Linked DNA regions of Arthrobacter globiformis. The protein of the gene in region 2 binds, or shares a complex with, the protein of the main gene of each other region. Links are inferred from orthologs where the notes say so. Each region holds a gene or a part of one and is shown on either strand. Other genes may lie near its edges.

Region 1 (7,365 bases), 250 kb from region 2 along the record:
GCCCCGGAGATCGGGTCGCAGCATGCCGGTCCGTTGCGCGATGGCCTGCGGTCCCTGCAGCTCGCCTTCCGCGAAGAGTCCATCATTCCGGATCCCCCGGGCAAGGGTCCCGGTGAGAAATTCACCGGTGCAGTGAACTAGAGATTGTATTTCGACGGCGGCGGGCCGGCTCTTCGGGGCCGGCCCGCCGTCGTTTTTGCCGCCTGGGGGCACTTCCGGCGGAAGGCCTTCCCACCGGAACCTCTTCCCAACGAAACCTCGTCCCTAGGAAACCCGGACCGTCAGGATGTGGCGGCGCGGCGGCGCCGCTGCTGCAGGACAAGCCCGACGACGCAGAGCAGCACCCCTGCCACCCCGACGGACACGAAGCCTCCCGCCGCGCCAATGCTGTCGATGAAAAGTCCGGCCAGCGGGGCCCCCAGTGCCACGCCGGCGGTCAGCGCGGACCCGTACCAGCCCATGGCCTCGCCCCGCCTGGCCTCGTCGACCAGTTCGGCCACCTTCTCGGAGGCTGCCGAAAGGACCGGCGCACAGAGGAGCCCCGGCATCAGCGACAACAGGCTGAGGGTCAGCGTGTCGGTGGCAAAGCCCATTGGAATGGTCAGGGCAGCCATGCCCAGCAGCAGGAGAATCGGTGAAACGGGCCGGTGCATCGCGCCGTAGACAAGGCCGCCGACCACCGAGGCGGCGCACCAGAAGAGGAACACCACCCCGATCTCGCCCTGGTGGCCGCCGGTTTCCAGGGCAGCCACGATTCCCACATCGGTGCCGCTGAGCACCATGCCGGCGCCGGCGGCGACGGCGAACACCGCGGCCACACCTGCGGTGAACCAGCCGAAGCTGCGGGCCACCCTGCGCCTCAGGACTGCCCGCCCCCTGCTGCCCGCAGCCGCCGGACGGAGTTCAGCCGCAGCTTCCTGCAGGTGCGCGGGCGCGGCGGCCACAACGGCTACCTCTGCGGCTTCCTGCTGGTCCGCCTCGCAGGATTCGTTGCGGACAGCACTGCGGGTGGGCGGGTTGAACCACATCAGGAAGAGCCCGGCCAGCGACGTCGAGACACCGACGGCGGTCAGCCCCAGCACGGAATGGCCGCTCGTGGCCACAACAGCACCCGCGGCCGGGCCGATCATGAACACCAGCTCGGTGCTGACCGCGTCCAGCGCGAACGCTGTCCTGCGCTGGTCCCCGTCCGCCAGGACCCCCAGGGACTGCCGTACCACGCTGAAAATGGGAAGCGTCAGCAGGCCGCCGACAAACACGAGGGGCAGCAGCCACTGGTAGGAGACGTGCGGCACGACGGACCAGATGACAGTTTCCGAAATCACGGAAGGTATCAGGGCCGTCCGCAGGCCCACCGTATCCACCCGGCGGCCGCGCCAAGGTGCGCCGAGCGCGATCCCGATGGTCATCACCGCCGCTGCCGTACCAGCGGCCGCATAGCCCTCGCCGAGGGTCAGGACGATGTGCAGGGTCAGCAGGACGCCCGCCGCCGAATGGGGAATGCGGGCAATCATGCCGACCGCCAGGAGCCGGCGGATAGGCCGAATGGCCAGCAGCTCCCGGTACAGGCTGAAATTCACAGGTGGGTCCTCAGTTCCGCCGCCGGACAGCACCGGAACGGACCCCACAGGCCCGGCGGCTACTGCGCGGCGCGCCTTAGCTTGACTTCGATCGAATCAACGCGCTCACCAAACAATACATTCCGGCTCCACTCGGCCTGGAGTCTGGCAACGAGGGCCTGGACCGCGGCTGCATCAAGTCCGTCCTCCAGGTAGAGCACCACCCGCAGTTCCGGTCCGGCTCCGCCGCCATCGACGCGGCTGCCTGAGGCGGTGGTGGTGGCGACTCCCCCGCCGGGAAGGACCTCGAGGCCGCGGACTGCGGGTTTACCGTCCGCTCCGGCGCGCAGCACCGCGGCCAGCTCGGTGTCCAGGTAGGCCGGCACCCACTGCCGCTGCTGCGCGAGGGCCCACACGCCGGGGCGCCTGACCACGAAGGTCACTTCGGAACCGGGGTCCACGACCAGCAGCTCGGCGCCTTCGGCGACGGCGGACAGGGCTGCCCTCGCGGCGTAAACGGCCACGGGCCGCGCCTCCGGGTGCCACGCCGCCAAGGCTGCTGCCGAAGTGAACACGGGCATGGCGAGGCGGCCGTCGGGCGCCTTGAGCGTCACCAGCGCCATGTCGGCCTGCTTATCGGCGTGCACGCCGTGCGCGCCCTCGGCTTCCTCCGCCAACTGTGCCACCACTGGGACAAAGACACGGGCGGTGGCCAGCGAGGCAACCACCGCGGCCTCGTCGCCGTCGCCAGCAACAAGAGCAGAGAGTGCGGTGAGATAGCCGGCGTCGGCCGTGCCGTCGTCGTCCTCGAAGTTGTGTATTTTGGCGTCGTCACCGGCGAGGCTGCGCCCGGCCCAGGGCTGTCCCGCCGAATCGGTGGCGCCACCGGCCCCGGCGAGGGCGGCCTCGATGTGACCGGGCAGCCGACGTGCCGGCGGCAGGTCCGCGCCCGGTATGCCGCCGTCCGCGGAATTGCGCTGGTACTCGGTCACGGCGAGGCCCTAGCGTCGTCCGGCGACGTCGAGGGCCTCGGGCAGCGTGAAGGCGCCGGCATACAGGGCCTTGCCAACAATGGCGCCTTCGACGCCGAGCGGCACCAGGGAGCGCAGGACTTTCAGGTCATCAAGGCTGGAAATGCCACCGGAGGCCACCACGGGCTTGCCGGTCTTCTCCACCATCTGCCGCAGGAGTTCAACGTTTGGCCCCTGCAGGGTGCCGTCCTTGGTCACGTCCGTAACAACGTAGCGTGCGCAGCCGGCCTCTTCGAGGCGGCCCAGCACGTCCCACAGGTCCCCGCCTTCCTTGGTCCAGCCGCGGCCGGCGAGAGTGGTTCCCCGGACGTCCAGGCCGACGGCGATCCGGTCACCGAAGCGATCGATGGCCCGCGCGGTCCAGTCCGGGTTCTCCAGGGCGGCGGTGCCGAGGTTTACCCGGGCGACGCCCAGGTCCAGCGCCTTTTCCAGGGATTCATCGTCCCGGAGCCCGCCGGAGAGCTCGACTTTGATGTCCAGCCGGCCCACCACTTCGCGCAGCAGGTCCGCGTTTGAGCCGCGTCCGAAGGCAGCGTCCAGATCCACCAGGTGGACCCATTCCGCGCCCTGCTGCTGCCAGTTGAGCGCCGCCTCCAGCGGCGTTCCGTAGCTTGTCTCGCTGCCGGCCTCGCCCTGGACCAGGCGGACGGCCTGGCCGTTCACGACGTCGACGGCGGGAAGCAGTTCAAGTACCGGCAGCTCGTTTTGGCTGGTCATCGGAGATTTCCTCAGTTCTTGTAGGCGCTGGTTCCCGTGTGCGCCGTCTACTGCGGCGCACACGGCGGGTTAGATGGCTATTTGCCGGGAAGGGTCAGCAGGTAGGCGGCCAGCAGCGACATGGCGGCCAGCACGTAGAAACCGATCTGGATCCAGAGCGGCTTGCGCTGCTGCCTGAAGGACAGACCACCGCCCACCAGGAGGCCGGCCAGCCCCATCAGGAGGATTGACCACATCTAGGCGTCCGCCGGCTGCCGGGAATGCGGACCGCGGAGCCCGTCAACCCAGTTTTTAAGCAGCCGTGCGCCGGCGTCACCGGATTTCTCCGGGTGGAACTGGGTGGCGCAGAGGGGGCCGTTCTCCACGGCGGCGATGAAGGGACCACCGTGCTCGGACCACGTGACCAGGGGTGGCGCCATCCGGGGCTGGATCACCTCGAAGTCCCAGTTCTGGACGCCGTAGGAGTGCACAAAGTAGAAGCGCTCGCCCTCGACGCCGTCGAACAGCCGGGAGCCTTCCGGGACCTTGACGGTGTTCCACCCCATGTGCGGCACCACTTCGGCCGGGAGGAGCTCCACCTTGCCGGGCCACTCCCCCATGCCTTCGGCTTCGGTCCCGTGTTCGACGCCGGCCTCGAAGAGCACCTGCAGGCCGACGCAGATTCCGAGGACCGGACGTCCGCCGGCAACGCGGCGGCCGATCATCCGGATTCCATCAACGGCCTTGAGCTCGCGCATGACCGTTTCGAAGGCGCCGACGCCCGGAACGACCAGCCCGTCGGCGTTCAGCACGTCCTCGGGCTTGGAACTCAGGATGACCTCGGCACCGGCACGTTCCAGGGCACGCACGGCCGAACGGACGTTGCCGGAGCCGTAGTCAAGGACGGTGACGGTGGGCTTGCCCTCCGGGGAAACCGGCTTCAGCGTGGCCGACGGATCGATGATCGCACCCTCGCGCAGTACTTTGCCGGTCATAGTGCTCCCTTGGTGGACGGAATGCCTTCGACGCGGGGATCCGGCTCGACGGCTGCACGGAGAGCCCGCGCGAATGCCTTGAACTGGGCTTCCACGATGTGGTGCGGGTCGCGGCCGGCGATGACGTTCATGTGCAGGCAGATGCCGGCGTGCAGCGTGATTGCCTCGAACACGTGCCGGGTCAGCGATCCCGTGAAGTGGCCGCCGATCAGGTGGTACTCCTGCCCGGCGGGCTCGCCGCCGTGCACCAGGTAGGGCCGGCCGGAGACGTCGACGACTGCGTGCGCCAGGGCCTCGTCCAGCGGCACGGTGGCCTCACCGAAGCGGCGGATGCCTGCCTTGTTGCCCAGGGCGGTGCGCAGCACCTCGCCGAACGTGATGGCAACATCCTCGACGGTGTGGTGGACGTCAATGTGGGTGTCGCCGGTGGCCTTGACGGTCATGTCGATGAGTGAGTGCTTGCACAGCGCCGTCAGCATGTGGTCGTAGAACGGGACCGACGTGCTGATGTCCGACACTCCGGTGCCGTCGAGGTTAATCTCCACCAGCACGGAAGATTCGCTGGTGGCGCGCTCCATACGGGCAATCCGTGCCTCGGCAGCCTTGGTTCCGGTGTCGCTCATGGTGATAGATGTCCTTTGACGAAGGATGGGGGCGGACCTGACCTGGTCCATATTCAAGTTTAGGCCGGAAGTGCGGCCTGCCGGGCCAGGATGCTTTCCAGCGCTTCCAGGAAGGCTGTGGTTTCCGTCTCAGTACCGGCCGTGACGCGCAGGTGGCCGGCGATGCCCACGTCCCGGACAAGCACCCCTGCATCCAGCAGTTCCTGCCAGACCTCATGGGGGTTTTCCAGCCCGCCGAAGAAGACGTAGTTGGAGTCGGACGCCGCGGGCCGCAGCCCCATCCGCGTCAGTTCAGCGACAATCCGGTCGCGCTGCCGCTTGATGTCCTGGACATCCGCCATGAGCGCCTCGCGGTGCTGCAGCGCCGCCAGGGCAGTAGCCTGCGTGACGGCCGACAGGTGGTAGGGCAGGCGCACCAGCCGCAGGGCGTCGGTCACCTCCGGGGCTGCGGCCATGTAACCGAGGCGGGCGCCGGCAAGAGCGAACGCCTTGCTCATGGTCCGGGAGACGATGAGCCGCTCCCGGCCGGGCAGCAGGGTAAGAGCGCTGGGCGTGCCGTCGTGCGCAAACTCGTGATAGGCCTCGTCCACGACGACGACCGCCTGGCTGGCCTCGCCCGCCTCGTAGACGGCCTCCACCACATCCAGGCCCAGGCCCGTGCCTGTGGGGTTGTTGGGCGAGCAGAGGAAGACGATGTTGGGCTGGAGTTCGCGCACCTGGCTGGCGGCCGACTCGGCGCTGAGGCCGTAGTCATCGGCGCGCCTGCCGGCGATGTAGGCGGTGTCCGTGCCGCTGGCGAGGAGCGGGTACATGGAGTACGTCGGCGGGAAGCTCAGGAGCGAACGGCCCGGGCCGCCGAAGGCCTGGAGGATCTGCTGGAGGACCTCGTTGGAGCCGTTGGCTGCCCAGAGGTTGTCCGCGCTGAGCCCGTGGCCGAGGTATTCCGCCAGGGCCTCCCGGAGTTCGGTGAATTCGCGGTCGGGGTACCGGTTGAGTCCGGCGGCGGCCTCGGTTACGGCCGCGGTGATGGCCGCCCGCACGTCGGCGGGCACGCCATGCGTGTTCTCGTTGACGTTGAGCAGGATCGGAACGTCAAGCTGCGGGGCGCCGTAAGGGGACAGCCCCCTCAGATTGGTCCGCAGGGGCAGTCGGTTCAGTCGCTCAAGCTGGTCAGTCACCTAGTCAGTTTAAGTATCCCGGAGGGCTGGCCGGAAACTGTGACGGTTCCAGCGCACGGCAACCACCCGCAGCTGCCCGCGTTTCGGGGCCGTTCGACTCATGCCGAGGGTGCAGGCCAACTAAATCGGGGCCACGCATTTTGCATGGCCCGGCCTATTTGTTCGGCACAAGGCTATTTGTTCGGCACAAACAGCTGCTGGCCGGGCATGACCTTCCCCGCCTGAAGGTCGTTGAGCTGGACGATGTCCGCGATCACGTCCCGGGGATCACGGTTCGGATCGACTTTTCCGGCGATGGCCCAGAGCGATTCACCGGGCTGCACCGTGACCGAAACTGCGGGCGTGACACTCAGGCCGCTGGCGCTGTCCGCAGCCTTGGCCGGCGAGTTTAGGAGACCCGCCAGGGACAGAATCACGGCGGCAAGCAGAACAAGCGGCAGGCCGATCAGGACAATCCGGCCTCGGCGGGTGAGGCGAAGGCGCGGCGGCTTGCCCGGCCGTGATGCTGCGCGGGACGGAGGCACCGTGCCGCGCTGGCCCACTTCACTGCGTTCGCGGACTGCACTGTGTTCGCGTACTGCACTGTGTTCGCTGGGTGCACTTTGTTCGCGCACTGCACTGCGCTGGCGGACTGCACTGAGGTGGATCACTACACCGTCTTGAGCCGTTGCACGGCCATGGGGATCTGCGAACTGGACTGCTGTTGAAGCTGACATGGCGTGAGCCCTCCTGGACCAAGTTGTACTGCCTCGCGTTCGAACAAACAGTTCGAACACCGGGCTAACAAGCGGCCCGCACTAGAACAGATGTTCGAACTTTGCCTTTCCTAGTTTTAGCACCTATCAACGAATTAAGTCGAGACTCGCTAGAACAAATGTTTGAAAAAGCCGTATGGCTGGCCTACGTTGGAGATCACAGAACAACCACATCTGCAGTTGATCAGCAGGGTCTGACATTTTTCAGGCCGGAAGTTCCCGGCCACTGCAGCTACCGCGGCCGGGAGGAATGGAAAGGCGTTGGCGAACATGGCAGCACAGGCCTCTGACGGCAAGGCTCCCCAGCGCAGCCCGCGGTCTCAGCGGACCCCCAAGGGACTTACACTCCGCCAGAAGAAGATCCTGGAAACCATCCAGCGCTCGGTCAACGAGAACGGCTATCCGCCGTCGATGCGGGAAATCGGCGACACCGTCGGCCTGGCCAGCCTGTCCAGCGTGACCCATCAGCTCTCACAGCTGGAAAAGCTTGGCTACCTTCGGCGTGACCCCAAGCGTCCGCGCGCCATG
Region 2 (7,344 bases):
GGTGTTCGCAATGACGAACGCGATGGAGGCGATGAGGGCGCCGATGAGCATGACGATCACGCAGGTCCAGGCGGCCGGGCTGTTGCCGTGGCCCAGGTCGATGCTGTGGTCGATGCCGTGGTGCTCCTTGGGGGCCGCGGGCTTTGTACCGGAAACAGTGGCTTTGCTCATGTGAATCTCCTCAGGATCAATACTGCTTACATTCTGCCATTTTTTGCCGCGGCCTTCGGCATCGCGGCTGGGGTGCGTGGCTGCGTGACCCGCCGGCTCAGGTGGGGTCCTCGCCCCGGGAGAGCCTGTCCCAGCTGTCGATCTCGTCCACCGGGCCCGTCTGCTCGCCCGCGGGACCCGCCGCCGCGGCGTCGTATTTGGTCCGGGATTTCCAGTACCGCCCCGCCGGAACCACCAGCAGGCCGCATACGGCCAGCAGGGAACCTGCGACGACGGCCAGCACCGGGAACGCACTGACGGTCACGTCCGCGGCGCCTCCCGAAACCCCGGTGGCGGCGGCGATGGAGCCCTGGGCCGCGGCCAGCGGATCAGCGAGGACGGTGGCGGCCGCGGCGATGATGCCCGCCGCCGCCAACACGATGATGGCCGTGATGACCCAGCGTGCGATCTTTCCGGCGATGGAGGCCGCGAGCCCGCCTGCCAGCGCCACGAGGGCCAGGGCGGTGACAGTGGTGGCGGCTTTGCTGCCCTGGACCTGGAGGCCGCCTTCGCCCCCGGAGGCCTGGCCCAGCTGCTGGGGGTCCAGGTGGACCGTCAGCCAGGTCTGGGTGGTGGTACCGAAGACCGCCAGCGCCAGGGCTGCGATCAGCAGCACCACCGTGGACTTGCGCGCCCAGCCCGGTGCGGTGCTGCGCGTTTTGCCCGGCACGGAGGATCCTGCGGGAACCGGCATCAGGACTTTGCCTCTGTGGCCGAATCGGGAGCGCTTACGGAATCCGGCGTGATGTTGTGCAGCGAGCCGGCCGTGTGCACGGCCCGCAGCGGGGCCGCCGCCTTGTTGACGGTTTCCTGCGCCTCGGCCGGGTTGCTCGAGTCCGCCACGATGCCGCCGCCCGCCTGGACGTAGGCACGCCCTTCGCGCAGCAATGCGGAGCGGATGGCGATGGCCATGTCCATGTCGCCGGCGAAGTCCAGGTAGCCCACCACACCGCCGTAGATGCCGCGCCGGTGCGGCTCGAGTTCATCCAGGAGGCGCAGTGCCCGGGGCTTCGGGGCGCCGGAAAGGGTTCCGGCCGGGAAGGTGGCCTTCAGGACATCGTAGGCCTTCGCCGTCGGAGCCAGGCGTCCGACGACGGTTGAGACCAGGTGCATGATGTGGCTGAAGCGCTCCACCTCCATGAACTGGGTGACGTCCACGGAACCCGCCACGCAGACCTTCGACAGGTCGTTCCGGGACAGGTCCACCAGCATGAGGTGCTCCGCCCGTTCCTTCTGGTCCGCGAGGAGCTCCTCGGCGAGTGCCTTGTCCGCGTCGACGGTCTTGCCGCGCGGCCGGGAACCGGCAATGGGGTGGGTGATGACATCCTCGCCGGTCACGGTCACCAGCGCCTCCGGCGATGAGCCGACGATCGAGTACTGCCGGCCGGCGGCGTCCTCGAGGCTGAAGATGTACATGTAGGGGCTCGGGTTGGTGTTGCGCAGCACCCGGTAAACGTCCAGCGGCGACGCCCCGCACTCCATCTCGAAGCGGCGGGAGATGACCACCTGGAAGACTTCGCCGTCCACGATCGCCTCCTTGCCCCGGTCGAGGGCGGCGAGGTACTCGGGCTCGTGCCAGCGCTCCTGGACGCTGGCGGCAAAATCGAGGGCCGCCGGCTCCAGCACGGACACCGGCTGGAGCACCGGGGTGCTGATGCGTGCCAGCAGTTCCTTAACGCGGGCGACGGCGTCATGCCAGGCCTCGTCGACGCGTTCGGAGCTGTTGTCGAAGTTGATGGCGTTGGCGATGAGCAGCACCGTGCCGTCCATGTTGTCGTGGACGGCCATGTCCGTGACGAGGTTCAGGGCCAGTTCGGGCAACTGCAGGTCGTCCTCGGGCGGGCTGGTCAGCTTCTCCCAATGCCGGACCGTTTCCCAGCCAAGGAAGCCCACCAGGCCGGAGGTGAACGGCGGGAGCCCGTCAAACCGGTCGGTGCGCAGCGCCTCGATGGTGTCGCGGATGGCATCAACAGGGTTTCCGTCCACGGGCACACCCGCCGGCGGCTCGCCCAGCCAGTGCGCCTGTCCGTCCTTGGTGGTCAGCGTGGCGCGGGACCGGGAACCAATGAAGGAGTATCGGGACCAGGCACCTCCGACAGCCGCCGACTCCATGAGAAACGTGCCCGGCTGGCCCTGCGCCAGCTTCCGGTACAGCCCGATCGGCGTTTCGGCATCCGCCAACACCTTGAGCCGGACAGGGATGACGCGGCTGTGGGCGGCGAGTTCCCGGAACTCTTCCAGGCCAGGGCTGATGATTCCGAGGTCCTGCATCGCTATTGGTTCTCCGTCTGTTCTTGGTTAATGCCTGGGTGTAAGGCCTGTTCGGCGTAGGGGCCCTGCTGGGTGCAGGGGCCTGCTGGGTGGCAGAGGCGGGCCGCTAGTTGGCCGGACCCGCCACAACGTCGAGGGCCCGGCCGTCAAAGCAGGTCCGTGTACCGGTGTGGCATGCGGCCCCCACCTGGTCCACCCGCACGAGGAGGGCGTCGCCGTCGCAGTCCAGGGCCACCGACTTGACCCACTGCACGTGACCGGAAGTGTCACCCTTGCGCCAGTACTCCTGCCGGGAGCGCGAGTAGAACGTCACGCGGCCGGTGGTCATGGTCCGGTACAACGCCTCGTCGTCCATCCAGCCGAGCATGAGGACCTCGTTGGTGTCGAACTGCTGCACGATGGCAGCAACGAGTCCGGCGCCATCCCGCTTCAGGGCCGACGCAATTTCGGCTGGAAGGGGGTTTCCCGGCAGACGGCTTTCGCCGGCGCCGAAGGAAGGGGCACCGGCGAGTGAGGCGGGGGCGGGGCTGGGGGCGGGCTGCTCAGACATCACGTCAAGTCTAGTGCCCATCACAGGACCCTGGCACAAACGCCCTCACGTCCCCCGCTCCCCCGGAACACCTCCCCCGGAACACCGCCCGGGCCGCAGGGGCATTGGGCCACCTGCGGGCCGTGCAGTCGGCTGGAGAAAGTCGGCTGCGCAACTCCACCGGGGACGTGCTAGTTTTCCAAGTGATGCATTTCGTCGATCCGTCCCGAGAAGTCCTGGCCGAGACCCTGCTGGCGGCCGGTCCTGACTCTCCCACGCTCTGCAAGGGCTGGAAGACCAGGGACCTCGCAGCTCACCTTTACCTGCGCGAGCGGAAGGCTGCCGTCGGGCTGGGCCTGATCATCAAGGGCCTGTCCAAGGCCTCGGACAAGGCGACCGCCCGGCTGGCCGGAAAGCTCACGACGGCCGACGACTACGCCAAGCTCGTGAACTCCTTCCGCGCGGGACCGCCCGCGCTCTCGCCCATGAAGATCAAGGCACTGGATGAGAGCTCCAACCTGATCGAATACTTCGTCCATACGGAGGATGTCAGGCGGGCCGTTGACCGCTGGGCACCACGTGCCCTCGACGAGGAGTACTCGGACGCCCTGTGGGATGAGCTCGTCAAACGGGCAGCCATCCTCTACCGCGGCGTGGACCTGGGCATCGTCCTGGTCAGCCCCTCCGGCCCCCGGCACGTTGCCAAGCGCGCCCCGGTATCGGTGGCCATCGTCGGGGAGCCAGGTGAACTGCTGATGCACGCCCACGGCCGCACGCGCCATGCACTGGTAACCTTCGAAGGCCAGCCAGACGCCGTCGCCCTCCTCCAGTCAGCCGAAGTCGGGCTGTAACAGAAGCAATGTGGGCCCACGCCTGCAGTGTTCCCTGGCCGCTCGCTTGTTTTAACGGACCTCGAAGCCGGCATCGCGGATTGCGGTCTTGACCTGCGACATCATGTCGTCCGGGCCCCAGTGGAAGATGGAGGCGGCGAGGACGGCGTCCGCTCCGGCCTGAACGGCGGGTGGGAAGTGCGCAGGCTCCCCGGCACCGCCGGAGGCGATGATCGGAACCTTGACCGCGGACCGGACCAGCCGGATGAGCTCGAGGTCGAAGCCGTCCTTGGTGCCGTCGGCGTCGATGGAGTTCAGCAGGATTTCGCCGACCCCGCGGTCCGCCGCTTCCCTGGCCCAGGCGATGGCGTCTATTCCGGTGCCCTGGCGGCCACCGTGGGTGGTCACTTCAAACCCCGACGGCGTGGGCTGGGATCCGGGGCGGACACGCCGTGCGTCCACGGACAGCACCAGGACCTGGGAACCAAAGTGCCGGGTGATTTCGTCGATGACGTCGGGGCGGGCCACGGCAGCGGTGTTGATGGATGCCTTGTCGGCACCGAAGCGCAGCAGCTTGTCCACCTCGGCCACGCCGCGGACCCCGCCGCCGACCGTGAGCGGAATGAACACTTCCTCGGCGGTGCGGCGGACGACGTCGAACGTCGTTTCCCGGTTGCCGGAGGAGGCGGTCACGTCCAGGAAGGTGAGTTCATCGGCGCCGGCGTTATCGTAGCGGTGGGCCAGTTCCACGGGGTCCCCGGCGTCGCGGAGGCCTTCGAAATTGATGCCCTTGACCACGCGGCCGGCGTCAACGTCCAGGCAGGGAATAACGCGGACGGCTACAGCCATGACTTCTCCTGTTGTGCTGCTGGGGGTGCTGTTGAAGGAAACCGGGTCAGATCCGGCAGGCGTGGATGCTGCTGACCAGGATGGCGCGCGCGCCGAGGTCGTACAGCTCGTCCATGATCCGGTTGGTTTCCTTCTTGGGCACCATGGAGCGGACGGCCACCCAGTCGGAATCTCGCAACGGTGAGACGGTGGGTGATTCCAGGCCGGGCGTGAGGCCGGCAGCCTGCTCCACCAGCTCCTTGCGGATGTCGTAATCCATCAGCACGTACTGGCGCGCCACCAGGACACCCTGCAGGCGCCGGATCAGGACATCGATTTCCCTGGCCGTGCCGTTGGCCGCGCCGCCCTCGCCGGTACGGCGGATGAGCACTGCCTCGGACTTGAGGATCGGCTCACCGAAGATCTCCATGCCGGCGGCCTTGAGCGTGTTGCCTGTTTCGACGACGTCGGCGATGGCGTCCGCGACGCCGAGTCGCACGGAGGATTCCACCGCGCCGTCCAGCCGGACCACCTTCGCCTTGATGCCGCGCTCCGCCAGGTAGTCGCGCAGGAGACCGTCGTAGCTGGTGGCAAGGCGCTTGCCCTCGAGTTCCTCCACGGCGCTGAAGTCGCCGATCGGTCCGGCGAAGCGGAACGTAGAGGCGGCAAAGCCCAGCGGAAGCAGTTCCTCCGCCTCCACCTGCGCGTCCAGCAGGAGGTCACGGCCGGTGATTCCGACGTCGAGCGTTCCCTGCCCGACGTAAACGGCGATGTCCCGGGGGCGGAGGAAGAAGAACTCGATGTCGTTGTCGGGGTCCACCATGACCAGCTCACGGCTGTCACGGCGCTGGCGGTAGCCAGCCTCGGACAGCATGGCGGAGGCGGCTTCGGACAGGGATCCCTTGTTGGGTACGGCTACACGCAGCATTAGGAGGTCTTTCTGGTTTGGAAGGTTGTGTCAGGCAAGCGGGGCCACGCAGAGGCGGCTAGAGATGCTTGTAGACGTCTTCCAGACTGAGTCCTTTGGCGAGCATCAGGACCTGCAGGTGGTACAGGAGCTGCGAGATCTCCTCGGCGGCGGCTTCGTCGGATTCGTATTCGGCTGCCATCCAGACTTCAGCCGCTTCCTCCACGACTTTCTTGCCGATGCCGTGGATTCCCGACTCCAGTTCGGCGACGGTGCGGGAGCCCTCGGGGCGGGTCGCTGCCTTCTCGCTCAGTTCTGCGAACAGCGTCTCGAAATTCTTCACGCCCTCCAGCCTACTTGCTCGGGGCCGGGGCCCGCCTGTCGGGCAGTTCCATGACGGCGGGGATGTGAGCGATTGCACACGTTGCATGCTTGCGCCCGCATCCCCGCGGCGCCCGGAACCGAGGGAAATGTTTTAGTACTGCCTGAGCAGCAGTGCCGTGGCCAGCGCAGCTGTGACGGCCTCGTGTCCCTTGTCCTCCGACGATCCGGGCAGTCCGGCCCGGTCCAGGCCCTGCTCTTCGGTGTCGCAGGTCAGCACGCCGAACCCGACCGGCACGCCGGTGCTGACGCTGACATTGGTGAGTCCCGACGTCGCGGCCTGGCAGACGTAGTCAAAGTGCGGCGTTCCGCCACGGATGACGACGCCGAGGGCGACGACGGCGTCAAAGTGCGATGCCAGCCGCGCGGCGGCGACCGGAAGCTCGAAGCTGCCCGGGACACGCAGCACCGTCGGCTCGTTGATGCCGGCATCCTTGGCCGCGCGCAGGGCGCCGTCCAGGAGGCCGTCCATGATCTGCGTGTGCCAGCTTGCCGCCACGATCGCCAGCTTCAGCTGCGAGGTTTCCGCGGGGTCGAGGGTGGTGAGGTCAATCTGGGGTGCGCCATGTCCGCTCATGAAGTCTTCGTGATCCGTTCAGTCTTGTTCGTGGTCAAAGGTGTCAGTGCCGGTGCGGGGCAGGCCCGCAGTCTCGGTGTCAAGGGTCAGGAGGTGGTCCATGCGGTCCTTCTTGGTCTGCAGGTACCGGAGGTTCTGCTCCCGCGACGGCACCTCGGTGGGCACCATCTCGACGACCCTGACACCCGCGGTAGCCAGGCGGTTCTGCTTGTCCGGGTTGTTGCTCAGCAGCCGGATCTCGTGCAGGCCCATCTCGGCCAGGATCTGCGCCGCAGCCTTGTAGCAGCGGGCGTCCACGGGCAGTCCGAGCTGCTCATTGGCCTCGACGGTGTCGAACCCGGCCTCCTGCAGGGCGTAGGCCTTGATTTTGTTGGCCAGCCCGATGCCCCGGCCTTCCTGGCCGCGAAGGTACAGCAGCGTCCCGCCGTTCTCAGCGATCAGCTCCAGGGCGTAGGCGAGCTGCTCGCCGCAGTCGCACCGGTAGGAGCCAAAAACATCGCCGGTGAGGCATTCCGAGTGCAGGCGCACCAGCGGCGCCTTGCCGTCCTTGGCCGGGTTCGGGGAGCTGACCGCCAGGTGTTCGGCGCCGGTCACCAGATCGGTCCAGGCCTGCGACACGAAGTTTCCGAACGCCGTGGGCAGCTGGACCACAGGGCCGCTGCTCACCGGATGCGGCTGCCGGCCGTTGCTGCTCGGTTCCGCTGTTTGAGATGCCGTCATCGTGTTTCCCCTTCTCCGGCCGGACTGGCTTCCAAAGTGCTCTCCTGTGAAGATACACGGTTGCCAGCTCCCAGATAGGCAACCAGGTCCT

The links.
Region 1: the proteins of hisF (region 2) and hisH are in contact, whole or in part, in a crystal structure (PDB 6RU0), measured with the Thermotoga maritima proteins. The link is inferred for Arthrobacter globiformis from one-to-one orthologs. Residues at the interface, in WP_004080486.1 of Thermotoga maritima: Met1, Leu2, Ala3, Arg5, Ser40, Glu41, Asp45, Glu46, Ala70, Glu71, Ile73, Asp74, Ile75, Pro76, Phe77, Asp98, Lys99, Ser122, Gln123, Glu161, Thr195, Leu196, Asn247, Arg249, Glu251; in WP_004080484.1 of Thermotoga maritima: Asn15, Arg18, Arg22, Arg117, Leu118, Pro119, His120, Met121, Gly122, Trp123, Asn124, Asn134, Gly135, Tyr136, Tyr138, Val140, Tyr158, Glu180, Lys181, Ser182, Ser183, Lys184, Ile185.

Annotation. Positions count from the first base shown.
Region 1 is NZ_JAUSZX010000001.1:1,861,432-1,868,796, reverse strand. The notes cover bases 2,413-5,332. They hold hisH (imidazole glycerol phosphate synthase subunit HisH), read right to left. Parts: upstream 4,282-5,332; coding sequence 3,544-4,281; downstream 2,413-3,543. Other genes in these bases: QFZ23_RS08560 (histidinol-phosphate transaminase), read right to left, coding at 4,964-5,332; hisB (imidazoleglycerol-phosphate dehydratase HisB), read right to left, coding at 4,278-4,904; QFZ23_RS08575 (hypothetical protein), read right to left, coding at 3,385-3,543; priA (bifunctional 1-(5-phosphoribosyl)-5-((5-phosphoribosylamino)methylideneamino)imidazole-4-carboxamide isomerase/phosphoribosylanthranilate isomerase PriA), read right to left, coding at 2,561-3,307; QFZ23_RS08585 (SseB family protein), read right to left, coding at 2,413-2,551. In the rest of the region: QFZ23_RS08595 (DUF1844 domain-containing protein), read left to right, coding at 1-141; QFZ23_RS08590 (MFS transporter), read right to left, coding at 282-1,580; more of QFZ23_RS08585, read right to left, coding at 1,640-2,412; more of QFZ23_RS08560, read right to left, coding at 5,333-6,082; QFZ23_RS23695 (LysM peptidoglycan-binding domain-containing protein), read right to left, coding at 6,256-6,606; transcriptional repressor LexA, read left to right, coding at 7,108-7,365. UniProt on the Escherichia coli protein: IGPS catalyzes the conversion of PRFAR and glutamine to IGP, AICAR and glutamate. The HisH subunit catalyzes the hydrolysis of glutamine to glutamate and ammonia as part of the synthesis of IGP and AICAR.
Region 2 is NZ_JAUSZX010000001.1:2,108,245-2,115,588, reverse strand. The notes cover bases 2,802-5,700. They hold hisF (imidazole glycerol phosphate synthase subunit HisF), read right to left. Parts: upstream 4,690-5,700; coding sequence 3,913-4,689; downstream 2,802-3,912. Other genes in these bases: QFZ23_RS09675 (phosphoribosyl-ATP diphosphatase), read right to left, coding at 5,655-5,700; hisG (ATP phosphoribosyltransferase), read right to left, coding at 4,736-5,596; QFZ23_RS09690 (TIGR03085 family metal-binding protein), read left to right, coding at 3,217-3,861; hisI (phosphoribosyl-AMP cyclohydrolase), read right to left, coding at 2,802-3,031. Outside these bases: QFZ23_RS09710 (HGxxPAAW family protein), read right to left, coding at 1-171; QFZ23_RS09705 (Trp biosynthesis-associated membrane protein), read right to left, coding at 269-904; QFZ23_RS09700 (anthranilate synthase component I), read right to left, coding at 904-2,481; more of hisI, read right to left, coding at 2,588-2,801; more of QFZ23_RS09675, read right to left, coding at 5,701-5,918; ribH (6,7-dimethyl-8-ribityllumazine synthase), read right to left, coding at 6,051-6,533; ribA (GTP cyclohydrolase II), read right to left, coding at 6,552-7,253; ribB (3,4-dihydroxy-2-butanone-4-phosphate synthase), read right to left, coding at 7,250-7,344.